One region of the Holdemania filiformis genome, then DNA from elsewhere that is predicted to be linked to it. Evidence: a T-box and tRNA genes for the amino acid it is inferred to sense, from the RefSeq annotation. Region 1 holds a T-box; the other holds one or more tRNA genes.

What was found. The T-box of region 1 lies ahead of leuS (leucine--tRNA ligase). A T-box ahead of a tRNA ligase gene usually reads a tRNA of that ligase, here a tRNA-Leu.
Region 2: it has a tRNA-Leu gene. The T-box ahead of leuS (leucine--tRNA ligase) is inferred to sense a tRNA for this amino acid. The anticodon was not compared.

What each region holds. Positions count from the first base shown of each region.
Region 1 covers NZ_QRUP01000028.1:19,241-27,432, forward strand. The annotation lists gene DWY25_RS16100 (BglG family transcription antiterminator) at 1-1,158, shown strand, start outside; gene DWY25_RS16105 (dihydrofolate reductase) at 1,250-1,735, opposite strand; gene leuS (leucine--tRNA ligase) at 1,836-4,238, opposite strand; T-box leader at 4,279-4,489, opposite strand; gene trhA (PAQR family membrane homeostasis protein TrhA) at 4,791-5,444, shown strand; gene DWY25_RS16120 (DegV family protein) at 5,494-6,330, shown strand; gene DWY25_RS16125 (hypothetical protein) at 6,685-7,863, shown strand; gene DWY25_RS16130 (DUF2975 domain-containing protein) at 8,053-8,192, shown strand, end outside.
Region 2 covers NZ_QRUP01000009.1:35,890-44,081, forward strand. The annotation lists gene DWY25_RS08570 (phosphopentomutase) at 1-1,083, shown strand, start outside; gene DWY25_RS08575 (helix-turn-helix domain-containing protein) at 1,300-1,626, shown strand; gene DWY25_RS08580 (CarD family transcriptional regulator) at 1,628-2,122, opposite strand; gene DWY25_RS08590 (hypothetical protein) at 2,486-3,226, opposite strand; tRNA gene DWY25_RS08595 (tRNA-Leu) at 3,441-3,527, opposite strand; gene DWY25_RS08600 (phosphatase PAP2 family protein) at 3,581-4,111, opposite strand; tRNA gene DWY25_RS08605 (tRNA-Ser) at 4,247-4,336, opposite strand; gene DWY25_RS08610 (TM2 domain-containing protein) at 4,438-5,124, opposite strand; gene DWY25_RS08615 (aspartate/glutamate racemase family protein) at 5,485-6,147, shown strand; gene DWY25_RS08620 (four-carbon acid sugar kinase family protein) at 6,144-7,502, shown strand; gene dcd (dCTP deaminase) at 7,602-8,189, opposite strand.

The DNA.
Region 1 (8,192 bases):
CAGTTTGCGGCACTGATGATGTGCGGTGCGGATATCAGCGATGCCCGTTGTTTTTTACGCTCTGTGGAAGCCTCGCCAATCGCGTCGGAATACAAGCGGATCAGCGAAGATTGCCTGTATTTTTTAACTCATCAGTTTAATTTACGTCTGGAAGACAATCCAGCATTTTGCGAGAAGTTCCTACTTCCTTTAGCGCAGATCGTGACTAAACATTATTTTCATTTTGAAACGAAGATCACTTTCAGCGGCGTCATCACGAATAAATTTTCCCAGGTTTCCCCCCTGGTAACCTATTTAGGGTTTAAAGTTGCGTCGCAGCTGGAAAGCAAATGGCATTTGTCGTTATCCAGTGACGATTATTTTCGTTTTATTAACTTTTTTATGACGCTACTGACATCCATCCCGGTTCCCATCCGAAAAAAACGCCTTTTGATTACCTCTGGCGCCGGGTTAGCCTATTCTGAATCTATTGGAAAGCTGATTCAGAATGAATTCAGTGCATATATTGAAACAATCCGGCCTTGTGAACTTTATGAAATCCGGCATTTGAACTCCACCGATTTCGATATGATTATTACGAACTTTGATTTCAGTACGCTGCCGCAATTTTACTCCTACTCTTTACCGTTTTATCGGGTTAATTTTGAAGAAAGAAACATCGAAGCTCAGCTCAATCTAATTCAAGCATTTTCCGACGTCTTTTTGATCGACGATACTTTTATTTCTGATGAAAATATTGCATTCTTTGAAACCATCCAGTTTTCCAGTCTCTTGCAGATTTATCAATTCGTCGTCTATAAAAATTGCCGCGCTCCCCAAAAATTTCAGCGGCTGATCGGCGAATTTCAGAAAATGGAAAATACGGTTGATTTTAAAATTACCGACGGAAAGTTATTATTAATAGGAAATAAGAAAGATTACGGCAGAGAAGGGATCGATGTCTTTCTTTCTGATGGCAAATTCAGTTACAAAGGTAATAAAATCTATGCAGTCCTTTTTTGTATGCTTGATTTTTCATCTTTGTTGAAACTTCGGGTTGCCGAGATCTACCTGATGCAGCTGCTGAGTCATTGCGACATGGAAACTCTGAAAAAAGAAAAGACCGCTTATCTGAAAAAACTGACCTGCGAAGTCCTGATTCGATTCCGCTCGTTTTAAGAATCGACTACCCTTGCTGCGGCCTTTGTTCAGATTGTTCCCCCGATTCAAAAGAAAACCGAGGAATTTCTTCCCCGGCTGGTTTCTTCTCTTATCTCGTTATTATTCTTTTCGTTCTATCCCATTCTTCCAGGAGAAAGCCGTCTTCCTCGCTTTGCTTACGACAAATCCATTCCTGCGGATCCCACTTTGGAAAGAACGTATCGCAGTCAAACCGACCGGCTATCCGGCTTATCCGCAGATGGGCGGCATAGGGCAGCCATAAGGCATAGATTTCCCCGCCCCCGCCGATCACCAGCTCGTCATATTCCGGATGTTCAACCATCCAAGCCAGCGCTTCATTCACGGTGCGGACGACGGGAAAGTCCGGATCCTTCACTGTTCGGCTTTGGATAATCAGCTGCCGGCCCGAAAGTCTGCGGCGCAGCGGCTCAGCCGTCTTCCTGCCCATCAACAGTAGTTTCTCCATTGTATAGGCCTGAAACTGACGCAGATCCGCCGGGCAATGCCACGGCATTCGGCCGGCTTTGCCCAGCCCTCCGACTTCATCCAGCGCCGCGATCATCGTGATTTCCATGCCTGTCCCTCCCTTTTGTTGAATCCAAAATCAAATCGGCACGCATGACCGCACTTAATAAAGAAAGCCAGGTTCATTCAGGCCTGGCTTTGTTCTCTCATTAATTCGCGACGATGTTGACGACCTTACCCTTGATCACAATGATCTTGCGGATCGTCTTGCCTTCGATAAACGGCTGAACATTCTCAACGGCTAACGCCTTTTCTTTCAGCTCGTCTTCCCCGGCGTCCACCGGCGTCATGAACTTGCCGCGCAGTTTGCCGTTGACCTGAACGACGACTTCCGTTTCATTTTTCACCAACTTCGCTTCGTCATAGGTCGGCCAGCTTTCATAAGCGATCGTTTCCGCGCCGGTTAAAGACTGGTACATTTCCTCGCCCAGATGCGGCGCAAACGGACTCAGCAGCTTGATGAAGCCCAAAAGCATTTCGCGGTTGATCTTCTCGGCGCGGTAGCATTCGTTGACAAAAATCATCATCTGTGAAATCGCCGTATTGAAATTCAGCGTTTCTATATCCTCCGTGACCTTCTTTACGGTAAAGTGGTACGCGTAGTCCAGCTGCGGCGTCGGTTCATCTGTGACTTTCTCCGGCTGTTCCATGACTAAACGCCAGACGCGTTCCAGCCATTTGCGCGAAGCGTCGACACCCTTTTCACTCCATGGCTTGCTGGCCTCTAACGGTCCCATAAACATTTCGTACAGCCGCAGCGTATCCGCGCCGTACTTCTCGACGATGACATTCGGATCGACGACATATTCCGGGAATCGTTTGCCCATTTTAATCCCGTTGGAGCCGAGGATCATGCCCTGATGGACAAGCTTGTGGAACGGCTCCTTGACCGGGACGACGCCCTTATCATACAGGAAATTGTTCCACATCCGGCTGTAAAGCAGATGTCCGACCGCATGCTCCGGACCGCCGATATACAGATCGACCGGCATCCAGTGTTTTAACAGCTCCGGATCAGCCAGTTCCTTCTCATTGTGCGGATCGATGTAACGCAGGAAATACCAGCTGCTGCCGGCGCTGCCCGGCATCGTGCTCGTTTCGCGGCGGCCCTGGACGCCGTTCACTTCCACATTCACCCAATCCGGTGCTTTCTCCAGCGGCGAAGCGCCGGTTTTTGACGGACTGTAATCGTTGAGATCCGGCAGTAACAACGGCAGCTGATCATCGCTTAACGCGACGGTATCGCCGTTATCCAAATGAACGATCGGAATCGGCTCGCCCCAGTAACGCTGGCGGGCGAAAATCCATTCGCGCAGCCGGTAATTGACTTTTTTCTGACCGCAGTGATGCTCGCTTAGCCACTGGATCATTGTGTCAATCGCGTCCTGCTTGTTCATGCCGTTTAAGAATTCCGAGTTGATATGCACGCCGTCCTGAGTCCAGGCTTCCTCGGCGACGTTGCCGCCTTCCAGTACCGGAATGATTTCCAAACCAAACTTCTTAGCGAAGGCATAGTCACGGTCGTCATGAGCCGGCACCGCCATGATCGCCCCCGTGCCATAGGTAGCCAGAACATAATCGGAAATCCAGATCGGAATCTGCTTGCCGTTGACTGGATTGATCGCGTACGCGCCGGTGAAGACGCCGGTTTTCTCTTTATTTAATTCCGTGCGTTCCAGATCCGATTTCGTCGCGCACTGCCGCTTGTACTCCTCGATCGCCGCTTTCTGCGCCGGTGTCGTGATCTGATCGACCAGCGCGTGCTCCGGCGCTAAAACGCAGTATGTCGCGCCGAACAGCGTGTCGCAGCGGGTTGTGAAAACCGTGAATTGCTCCGCATGCCCCGCAACCTGAAAATCCACCAGCGCGCCGATCGACTTGCCGATCCAGTTGCGCTGCATTTCCTTTGTGGATTCCGGCCAGTCCACCTCGTCCAGACCTTCCAAAAGCCGCTCGGCATACTGTACGATGTCGATGACCCACTGGCGCATGTTCTTGCGCACAACCGGATAACCGCCGCGCTCGCTCTTGCCGTCGATGACCTCGTCGTTGGCCAGAACGGTGCCCAATTCCTCGCACCAGTTGACCGGCATTTCGACGCACTTCGCCAGACCGCTTTCAAACAGCTGCTTGAATATCCACTGCGTCCATTTGTAGAACGAAGGATCGCATGTCGATACCTCGCGGTCCCAGTCGTAGCTGAAGCCCAGCATTTTCAGCTGACGCTTAAATGTTTCGATATTTTTCAGTGTGAAGCCGTTGGGATTGTTGCCGGTCTGGATCGCATACTGCTCCGCCGGCAGACCAAAGCTGTCAAAACCCATCGGATGGAGTACGTTGTACCCCTGCATGCGCTTCATGCGGCTGACGATGTCGGTCGCCGTGTAGCCCTCCGGATGGCCGGCATGCAGGCCCACCCCCGACGGATACGGGAACATGTCCAACGCGTAAAACTTCGGTTTGGAGAAGTCCCAGGCATCGGTTGTGAATGTTTTGTTTTCCTCCCATACCTTCTGCCATTTTGTCTCAATACGCTTGTGATCGTAGCTCATAAAATTCATCCTTTCTCAAACAAATAAAAAACGCCCTTCATCTAAGGACGTCAGCGCGCGGTACCACCTTAGTTCACAGAAAAGATCCCTTCTGTGCCCCTCTTTTTCCTTTAACGCAGGAAGTCACGGAATCCTTGATTTCAGATTCAGCTCCAAGGTCAGTTCATTCGGGTCTGCCGCCGGTTTGCACCTGACACCGGCTCTCTGATCGGTCAGACGGTAGAATTACTATTCCTTTTCATCGCTTATTCAAGGATAACAAAATCCCCGTTTTAAGTCAATCAAATCTTGCCTGAAAAGCAAGGGTTTTCATCGTTGTTTCTTTTTTATGAAAGGTTTTCTTGAGTTGACATTTTCAGGCCTGCGATCATTAAAAAAAATAACAGAAAGGCTTTTCAATTTCTATCAAAACGGCTACAATAAGAAAATGAACAAGGGAATAAGCAAACGCTTAGACAAAAACCAAGATTTGTAGTTGAAGTTCCTCATCAATATGATATGATGTTTATGTGATCTAGTTTTGATAACTAGATCAAAAAGGGAGTTGATATTATGTTTCGTTGGTTTAAAGATGTTCAGGATCCGATCAGCAGCTACACTCATTTTCTCGGTGCCTGCTTCGGCGTGATTGCTACGGTGATATTTGTCGCCGCCGGGATCGCGAACCAACGTTCGCTTAAAACGATTCTGGCCTGCTGCGTATTCAGCGCTTCGATGATCGCGCTGTACAGCGCTTCCAGCTATTATCACACGCTGAGCTGGGATCATCCGCATCACACGTTGTTCCGCAAGCTGGACCACTCGATGATCTATGTGCTGATCGCCGGCACCTACACACCGCTGTGCCTGACTTATCTGCCGGGCCAGGAAGGCATTACGTTCGCGGTTGTGATCTGGGCGATCGCGCTGGCGGGCATCGTCGCGAAGATCTGCTGGCTGAGTGCGCCGCGGATACTGTACACGCTGCTGTATCTGGCAATGGGCTGGGCCGTGCTGTTTGACTGGAGCGGATTTTCGCAGATGCCCTCCGGCTGCCTGACGCTGATCGCGCTGGGCGGAATTGCCTACACGATCGGCGCTGTGATCTACATGATTAAAAAGCCGGATCTGTCAAAGCAGTGGGGCTTTCACGAACTGTTCCATCTGTTCATCCTGCTAGGATCATTCTTCCACTTCATCGCGGTGCTGACCTACATTTTGCTTTAGTGCATGAAATTCCCCAATCCATTTATTACAAAAGAAAGAGAGTTCAACTATGATTCGATTAATTTCTGATTCCTCTACGCTTTATTCCATCGAAGAAGGCAAGGCGCTGCCCTGCGATATCACACCGCTGTGCGTTACAATTAACGGTAAAACCTACCGTGAATTTGAAGAAATCGACGCCGAGACATTTCTAGGTTTAATCAAAGCGGGTTACATCCCCTCCTCGTCGCAGCCTTCGATGGGCGAACTGGTCGAGCTGTTTGAAAAATATCCGGATGATGAAATCCTCGTCATTTCAATGGCGGACGGATTGTCCGGAACATATCAGACGGCGGAAGCGGCGCGGCAGCACACGGAACATCCGGAACGGATTCATGTGGTGAACTCCCAGACGCTGTGCGGTCCGCATCGTTATCTGGTGGATTTGGCGGCGCGGCTGATTCGCGATGGCCGGCAGATTGAAGAAATCCTGGAAACGCTCCAGAATAAAATAGCGACGAGCTTGTCCTTCTTACTGCCGCAGGATTTCAGTTATCTCAAGCGCGGCGGCCGGTGTACGCCGGTAGCGGCGGCCATGGGCGGTCTGTTGAAATTACAGCCGATCATGATCCAGGCCGAAGAAGGCCGGCGGCTGGAAAAGTTCGGCGTGGGCCGCAGCTTTGACGCAGCGGTCAAATCGGTTCTGGGCAAGCTGGAGGAACACGTTCAGAACGCCCGCGTCCAGATCAGCGTGTCCCATGCGTTCAGTAAGGAACAGGCCGACAAGATTCTGGCGAAGGTTAAAGACCGGTTTCCGAATGCCGAATGTGTCATGTACGATCTGTCCTGCGCGTTTATCACCCAGGGCGGCCCGCGGTGCATCGCGATCCAGTCGATCGAATTGTAAAGATACGTTCTTATGTTTGACGGCATGTTGAAAGACGCGCCGTTTTTTCTTGTTCTTAATCCCGTTTTCTTCTTATAGCCTCCTCACCTCTGTCAGCGGCAATGAGGTTCGCCTATTTGTTAAAAGAAAAGAATCTGCGGCGCAAAAACGAGATTGAAGACCTGCCCTGGGATGCGAAACGGCGTATAAAACAGCGGAATTGCGCCATAATCCTATCAGGCTTTTCCTTTCCTCTTCTAAAATGTATCAGCGTCGTTTCCGGACGGATTTCTTTCAAATCACCCGAAAACGGGACAAAAGATTGCGCTTTCAAACCAGTCGTTTTATAATTAATTTTGAAATGAGGGATATCACGTGAAAATTGGTTACAATCAAGTCTGCATCAATCCCACCTTCAGCTGCCTGCCGGTTGGATTTTTGACGCAGACCGAACCGCTGAATAAAGTTCGCGGCGACTTATACGCCCGCTGTCTGCGAATGCAGGACGACGGCCGGGAAGTGATTTTGATTACATTTGATTCACTGGGGATTTCGCAGGATGTCCAGGAGCGGATGGAGGAATCGCTGCGCCAGTCGATCGGCGAAGATGCGCTGATCATTTTCAGCTGTTCGCATACGCATTACGCCCCTTCCTTATGCAACGCACTGGGTTTTATTGAAGAAAATACCCCTTATCTTGAAAGTCTGGATATCAAGCTGCTCAACTTGGTCAGAAACTGCCGGATGAGCGAGGATGCACAGCTGACAGTTTCCTATCAGGTGCGCAATTTCACTGGCGTCGGCCGCTGCCGGCTGTCTCAGGGCAGCGATCAATTTGTTCTGGCCGGAGTTCTGAGCTTTTTCAAAGAAGGTCTGCGGATTGGCAACTTCTTGATCTATAACTGCCATCCGACGATCTCCGCCGAGGATGCCGACTACCTGTCCTCCGATTATCCGGGTGCAGCGCTGGATATTCTGAAGCAGCGCTATCCGAAGGAATTCTTCCTGTTCTTGCAGGGGCCGTGCGGCGACGTATCGACGCGGTTTACCCGTCAGGCTAAGAACTACGATGAAGTCATCCGGCTCGCGAATGAAATTGTATCGGCTTGGGAAAAGATGATGAAGCTGACTCCGCGGATGCAGCCGCTGAAGCTGGATTGGAGCGATCAGACGCTGCCGATTCACAAAGGCTTAAAAACATTAGACATTGATCAAATGGACACGGCAGGCTTGAGCGAAAAAGAAATCCGCGAGCTGCATACCGGCGCGAAGATGGTCGAACAATACCGCGGCATGTTGGCGATGCTGCCGAATGAAGTGCGATTCACCCGCGTCAGTCTGGGGCCGTTCCGGCTGATCTTTAATCCGTTTGAGCTGTTCTCCGGTTATATGCAGAACCTGGATCCGAAAAAAGACGTGCTTGTCTGTTATTCACAAGGCTATCTGGGCTATCTGAGCTGCCCGGACAATCAGGAAATCTCGTATGAAACAATGATCGAAATTTTGTCCAACGACGATAAAAAAGCGGTTGCCGAGCTCATTCGCAGCTGTTAGCGAAAATAAAAAATCAAACCCATCCGGATCGAATAAAAGGATCCGGATTTTTCTTTATCACGTCGCGGATCAACTTTCCAAGCTGTACAAGCAGATTGATATTCGATAATTATTTATTGTCTAACAATAAATTTATATTGATTCTCAAGATTTTCCTGTTATAATCAAAGCAGAAATGAGGTTGATGTTATGGACAATAAAAAACTAGCGTTTCTGCTTAAACTGTTCGTCGTTATTCTGGCGGCCCTGGGACTTGTTTTCTTTGGACTTTGCATTCCGAGTCTGCTTCATCAGTTGATTTTATTCTACCATCGGACGCTGAATGAAGA
Region 2 (8,192 bases), on a different contig from region 1:
ACGCTGGAAAAACTGGGACTGATGAATGCGTATGGAAGTGAAAGCGCACAGATGAAATTTAATCCTCAGGCCAATTTTGGTAAAAGTGAACTGATGCATTTCGGCGCGGATACGTTTATGGGCCATCAGGAGATAATGGGGACTCTGCCGAAGCGGCCGGAAGTCCATCCGTTCCAACAGAAGGTCGACATTGTTGCCCGGCATTTGAAAGCGAATGGCCATCATGTCGAGATCATTGAACGCCAGGGGCTGCGGTATGTGGTTTGCGATGATTTCGTCACCGTTGCGGACAATCTGGAAGCGGATCTGGGCATGTGTTACAATGTGACCGCTCCGCTGGATCTGATTTCTTTTGAAAAAGAAGTAGAAATCGCGGAACAGGTGCGCGAGGTGGTAACGGTTGGCCGGGTGATTGTGTTTGGTGGAACCGGGAATACCATGCAGGATTTATATGCAGCCGAGGAAATTAAAAACGGCCAGTTCATCGGCATCGCTTCGGCAAAATCCAAATCTTATGAACAGGGTTATCAATGCCGCCATTTAGGCTATGGCGTGAATCAACATGTCCAGGTTCCGACGATCCTGACTAAGGCCGGGATTCCCTGCGTGCTGATCGGCAAGGTTGCGGATATCGTCGCCAACGATCTGGGCACCAGTATTTCCTGTGTCCCGACGCCGGAATGTATGCGGCTGACGCTGGACGCTGTAAAAAATACCGACACTGGTTTTATCTGCACGAACGTTCAGGAAACCGATCTGGCGGGACATTCGCAGGACAGTGCGGAATACAGGCGGATTCTGGAACAGGCAGATGCAGGACTGGCGGAAATTCTGCCGTGGCTGACGGAAGACGATATCTTGATCGTTCAGGCCGATCATGGGAATGATCCCAATATCGGCAACAGCCGGCATACCCGCGAATGCGTTCCGCTGCTGATTTACCGCAAAGGACTGGAAGGCGTTAAAATTGGCACACGCCGCACAATGTCCGACAACGGCGCGACATGCTGCGATTTCTTTGGCGTCACAGCACCGGAAAACGGTGTTTCGTATCTGGATTTGTTTAAACGGTCTACATCATAAAAAGAAGAGGAGCGTATCGCGGAAGCTGTACGCTTTTTTTGACTGATCAAGAGAAGTTTACAGAAAAATTTTCAAAAACGGAAATTCTTTTTTAATCCTGAAAGGGAATGATTAACCATATTCGGGTATAAACTGGACATTTACTTGTTATGATAAGGACCGAGGCTTTTTATAATTGAGGAAGACCGCGATTAAAAAGGGAAAGGGGACCGGATCATGGAATATTCTGAGATGCTTATCAACCGTATTAAAGATCTATGTCGTCAGCGAGGTGGAATTACGATCCACCGGCTGGCAAAGATGTCCTCTTTACGTCAGTCCACGCTGGACAATATCATTCGCGGCAATACGAAGGATCCGCGCGTCAGCACGCTGCATCATATTGCCTTGGGTTTCAACATGACATTGACTGAATTTCTGGACTTTCCGGAGCTCAATGATTATGTGTTTGACGACGAGGAAGAAGAATCAGCGCACACGGGGGTCAAAGTTCATAAAAAAACGGAAAATTCAGCGTCGGATACTGTTTTCCGTGATTGTTAGCTTATTTGTCTTTGAGCCGGCTGAGGAGGTAATCGGCAACCTCTTCTTTTTTTATTTTGTACGACAGGGAAATTTCCTCATGAAGCAGATCTTCTGCCCGTTCCAACATTTCCGCATCCGTGCGTGACAACGATTTTCGGTCTTTCAGCTTATCCTGCTTCTGGGAATAAATGGAGACGATCAGCTGTGCCAATTTCCGCCCGTTGCCTTCTTCTAAAATAGCGCGGTAGGTTTCCTCCCGTTTGCGCTTATCGTCAATCCAGTCGGATTCCAACAACGGCATTTCATCGATCATCCGATCGATTTCTTCGCGGTTCATGACTCGCCGCAGCTGCGGATTGGAGGCCGGTGTTACTATTTGCGTGTGAATGCCATAAACGGAACTGAGCACATAGCACGTTTCAGGATGACGCGGTTTCAGCTCTTTTTTAATAATCTGTTCAACCTGAAATATTCCCCGCGAACCATATCGTACATAATCCTTTTCTTTAAACATGAAGCTCGTTCCCCCTTTCAAAAGGTGAATCTCTATCTCTATTTTACCATTTTTAAGGGCTTTTCGTAAGCAAATTCGTTTCTGACCGATGTACACGGAGTAACCGTTGTTAAAATAAGCCGGGAAAATAGCGGCGCAGGCACCACATCGCTAGCCCTGTAAACATGAACGGCAGACTGACGAGAATAAGCATAACCAGGGTATTAAGCAAGAAAAGATCGACAATTACTTTTTCGAGCGTCATGGCGCAAAGAATTAGGGTCAGACGGAAAAACAGACAATAAGCAAAGATCGCGCAGATCCAGAATCTGATTTTTTTCATCATTGAAAGATATCAATTCCTTTCTTATTCCACGGGCGGTGTTAATCGCTGAAGAGAAGATTCAAAGATTCCCAGCTGTCAGTTGTCAATTGATAAGCTTCAAGATTCGAAAACGAAGTTTCCGGAGTCACTGGTAGATTCTCGCTGTTACGGATCTCACGCAAACCACCCTGATGGCCGAGGATTGCGTAAGAACTGGATTGAGTTTGATAGACCTCGTCATCAGACAGATAGATTGAATAGGTTTTTCCAACTTCGATGTCGATATCTCCATCCACCTTTTGTTTGATATAAGCCGGCTTTTCAGCGGCAGAAGCAAAGGCTTCTCGTTGAGCGGTCTCTAAACTCCGGAGATAGTCATCAACCGGGACAATCCCTCCGCTGCGGGTGAAATGAATAGTTTGCCCCGAAGATAGATCACCTTTCACGCTTTCGAGAATCGTCAGCGTTCCATAGGTATAAGGCGCTATTGTAGTTTGTTTACTTTCATTGTAGGTACTCCCGCCTTCGATCGAACAGACTGTCGCTATAACGACATCGGTACTGGCTGACAGCAGCGTTTCATGTTCAAAAGCACCGGGAGAGAATTCTAAAAGCTGATTCTGCACCCGAATCGAATCAGGATCCAGCTGTGCATAGGCATCGGTATAAGAACAAGCGAGAACACTGGCAGAAGGAGCGGGAGCGGCAGACAATCCCAGAGAGGCGGTATCCGGTTTGTCATTAGGGCCGCAGGCTGCAGTAAACAAAACACAGAATACAATAGAATAAAATTGCTTCATGGGACACCTCCGCAGAATTCCTTATTGTAAACTAAGTATATCAGAAACGAGGTCCGAAGAGATCCGGCGTCATGAAATGTTAAGAAAAATAAAATAGAAGGTTTAACAAGAAGAAATAACTTAAGAATAGACGGCGATGACTAAATGGACAAAGCTGGCATCAATACAAGCTCAGATACAAAAAAATCAGACTTGCGTCTGATTGTCTTTTTAATGGTCCCCGGGGCCGGACTCGAACCGGCATGGTATCACTACCGAACGATTTTGAGTCGTTTGCGTCTACCAATTTCGCCACCTGGGGAATTCATGTGCTTATTTATTATATCTGATCCCCAGAGTGAAATCAAGGGGAAATTAGCACTTTTCCCCGGTTGCCGATGCAAGTTTGCCGCCGCGCTGTTTCATCAGACGAACAAGCAAAGCGCCGATGCAGATCCCGACAAGACAGCCTGCCAGAACGTCGGATGGATAATGAACATGCAGATAAATCCGCGAGAAGGCGATCAAAACCGCACTGCCTAATCCCATCCATCTATAGGACCCGCCATAAGCGAATAAAATCATCATCGCCGCAAACGAGGTGGCGGTATGGCCGGAAGGAAACGAGCTGGACGTCGGCATCGTGATTAACGCCGGGAGTTCGGCATGCGTCATAAACGGCCGTGGGCGGTCGACCAGCTGTTTGATCACTAAATCATTCAGCGACCAGGTCAGGATAACGGCCAGAAGCAGAAACGCTGCCGTTCGGCGATCCTTTTTGATAAAGTAAAAATAAAATGCGAAACAGATCCACAGCGCGCCTAAATTTCCCCAGCCGGTAATAAAGCGCATAACCGCCGTCATCACCGGGGATTGAAAGACCTGCGTGATCCACTGCATTATCATAAAATCCAATGCCAATTCCTCCTTTTAGAAACTATCTTTAGCATAGCACAAAAGCGGTGTGTCAATTCTTAAGGATTGATAAAAAATACCTGAGAAAATAAAGAAAAAAGGCTTGGTTAAGCCTTTATTTACACATGGCGGAGAACATGAGATTCGAACTCACGGAAGCGTTGCCACTTCGCCACCTTTCCAAGATGGTGCCTTAAACCACTCGGCCAATTCTCCAAGTGCTTTTATATTATAGCGGATCCATCTCCGGATGTCAAAGGTTTTAGCGAAATTCTAGAGAAAAAGACGACTTCCTTGTCGTCCTTCCTGTGTGAATTTTAGATTTTGTTCAACGTTTCTTTTGTTTTTTCAATCATCGGCGCAATCAGTTCAGCGTATTTCGGAAAATGATATTTGCAGTCGATCAGTTCTTCGGTCAATGCCATTAATTCCTGTTTCAGTTTGAGCGTATCCATCGTAATCTGAGATTTTTCCAGTGCCATCGAAATCCGCGTGCTGACGGCTTCGGCGAATTTGCGATCCATCGCTTTCCGCAGATCACTTTGGTGGAATGGAGGTTCCACGTCGATGTCCTGAGCTAAATCCCACATCTGTTCAACGTCTTTGTTCAGAATGTCAAAGCGGCGCAGATAGTCCTCTAAATGCGGCTGCCCTTTTTCAACTTCATCGATGACGCGGGTGAAATGCTTGGAGATCTGCAGGTAGTCCTGTTCCATCTGTTCCTCGCAATGCCGGCATAAAGAGGAATCACGGTTAGGCTCGATGCGGCGTCCGCATTGGCGACAGCGGTGTCCTCCGGTCTGCGGTTCGCTGCTGGTCTTGAACATCGCGACAAAGGCCCGGATCGTATCGATCAGCCAGCCGATCCCCATGACGCCGAACGTAAAGAAATACAAGACGCCCAATCCGTAGTGTCTGCGGATGAAATGATGGACGCCGAAACCTCCGAAAAAGAAGGTGATAAAAAACATTAGTATCGGATCATATTCTTCATGATCATTCATAAAGTAAACCTCCTGTGCAGCATATTTGCGTTTGTAAATACAGTATATCAGATTTATTTAAAAACTATCGGAAAAACTTATGAAGAATTTCGTAAGAAAATTACGATTCGGCAGGAACTCAAAGATATTCCATAAGAGTAAGAAAAAAGCAGACCCAGGATGTCAAAGAACGAAATGATGATCAATGAATTGAAAAGCTGATAATCTAAAAAAAGAAGACGATCAGAACGAGCTTTGACGATAAACAAAAACAAAGTCCAAAACAAGTGAAAAATGCAAGGATTATTCTGACCGCTTGTTTTACTCCGGATATCCGGCTTTCTTGTACAATGAAAGCAAAGCATAAAGGAGGAGAACATTATGCAGAAAGTCGCGGTTATTCATACCAGTCCGGTTTCCTTGAACGAATTGAAAGCGCTGTTTGCCGAGCTTTTGCCGGAGGTGGAAATGATCAACATCATCGACGATAGTTTATTGGAGGAAGTTAAGCGCAACAATGGAATCACGCCGGGGATCATTGGAAGAATGTGCCTGTATGGGCAGGCGGCGCAGTCGATGGGGGTGGATCTGATCTTAAATCAATGTTCGTCTGTCGGCGAAAGCGCGGATCTTGTGAAACAGACGGTAACCTGTCCGCTGCTGAAGATTGATGAACCGATGGCGGAGGAAGCGGTACGGCTGGGAAGCCGGATCGGTGTGATCGCCACAGTCGGTTCCACGATGAAGCCGAGCTGCAATCTGATCCGCACAAAGGCGGAACAGGCGGGGAAAGTGGTTGAAATAAAGGAATATCTCGTTGCCGGGGCACTGGATATTCTGATGAAGGAAAAGAATCAGGAAAAACATAATGAGCTCGTGCTGAAAGAAATTAAGAAGGCTGAGCAGGAATGCGATGTGATTGTGCTGGCCCAGGGCAGTATGACGGTGATGCTTCCTTATTTGGAGGGGATTTCCAAGCCAGTTTTGACCAGTCCGCGCAGAGCGGTGGAACGCGTTAAGCAGATGCTTGCGCAGCAGGCATGAGTTTTTCCGCTGGCAGAGAACCGAAGATCGTTGTGCTTGACGACGATCCGACCGGGATTCAAATGGTTCATGATGTTGCGGTCTATACCTCGTGGGAAGAAGCCGACTGCGAAAATCTTTTACGGGAAGAGGAAACGATGGTTTTCATCCTGACCAACACCCGGGCATTGAAGCCGGAAGCGGCGCGCCGTCTGCTGCGGGAATGCACGCAGAATCTGATGGCGGCGTCAAAACAGACGGGGGTTCCGTTCTGGCTTGTGCTGCGCTCGGATTCGACGCTGCGGGGGCATTATCCGCTGGAATCGGAAACAGTTCGCGAAGTGCTGCAGGAGCAGGAAATTGAGGTTGCCGGGGAGATCCTGTGCCCCTATTTGCAGGGAATGCGGATTACGCGGAATGATCTCCATTATTTGAAGCAGGAAGATCGTTGGCTGCCGGTTGGCGAAAGTGAATTTGCCCGGGATAAAACATTCGGATTTCACGCCAGCGATCTGAAGGCGTATGTCGAGGAAAAGACCCAAGGCCGCTATCCGGCTGCGTCCTGTCTGTCTATTTCCCTGGAAATTTTGCGGTCGCAGGATGAAGCTGCGATCACCAGAATTCTGCGGCAGGCCCATGACTTTCAGAAAATCATAATCAATGCGGAAACAGATGATGATCTGCGGGGACTGATGCCGCCGTTAAAGACCGTACTGAAAGAAAAGACATTCCTGTTTAGAACCGCGGCCTCTTTCTGCAAGATCTTTGCGGATCAGTCAGAAAAACCGCTGCTGGATCCGCAGGTTTGCGTACAGCGGAAGAATCAGAACGGCGGGCTGATCGTCGCCGGTTCGCATGTTCAGAAAACGACGCGTCAGCTGGAAGTGCTTCGCCGGAATTCCTGCCTGGAAACGATTATCTTTGACCAGCACCAGATCCTGCAAGGAACGCTGGCTGAGGAAAGTGAGCGCTGTGCCAGGCTTGTCAATCAAAAGCTGGCAGCCGGGATCACAGTTGTGCTGCAGACCCGGCGGGAACGTGTGGATTTGGCGCAGGGAAGCGCGGAAGATCAACTGCGGCTGACGCAGGCGATTAACGATCAGTTTATCCGGATCGTTGAACAGCTGACGGTCTCGCCGCGGTTTATGATAACCAAGGGCGGGATCACGTCCAGCGATTGTCTGACGCGGGGGCTTCGGGTTCGGCGGGAATGGGTGCTAGGCCAGATTGAGCCCGGCATCGGAGTAGTTCGCTGTGATTCCGCCAGCCGCTTTCCAGATCTGCCCGTCGTCATCTTTCCCGGCAATGTCGGGGATGAGAATACGCTTGCGAAAATTGTTTCAGAGCTGGAAGGGTGTCCCGTCATGGGGCTTTGATCCATTGTTTCTTCACCGCTGTTTGAATGAAATAAAAAACGAGAATTAATGACGGAAGGATTCTTGATCCGCGTCCTGCTTCTCGTTTTTTTATGTGACTTAGCGTTGATTTTCGTTATCCAGAAACACCCGGGAGCCCGTTGCACCTTTCTGTCCCTGATATTTTCCATTATACGGATGCAGCGTCGGTGCATCCTTCTTCGCAAAGACAAGCTGGCCGATGCGTCTGCCCGCTTTTAATTCAATCGCACAGCGGTTGGCGTTATACAGTTCTAACGTGATTTCACCCTTGAACCCCGGATCCACCCAGCCGGCATTTTGAATGAACAGGCCCATTCTGCCTAATGAACTGCGGCCTTCGACAAAGGCGGTGAGATCGTCCGGCAGATCAAAATATTCCATCGTCGTTGCCAGGACGAATTGATTAGGCAGCAGAATATAGCTCTCGGAGGTGATCGTTTTATAACGAATTTCGTTTTCCATGTTGATCATCCCGGAAGGGGAATCCTCCACAACGCTGAAGGTGTTTCCCAGGCGGATATCGACGCTGGCCGGCTGAATCTGGTCTTCAATCAGCGGCGTGATCGTCAACGTCCCGGCGCTCAGCATTGCTTGCAATGTTTTATCGGATAGAATTATGTGTAACCCTCTTTCTTTACGGTGTCGGATCTGAATCCTGATTTTCAGACT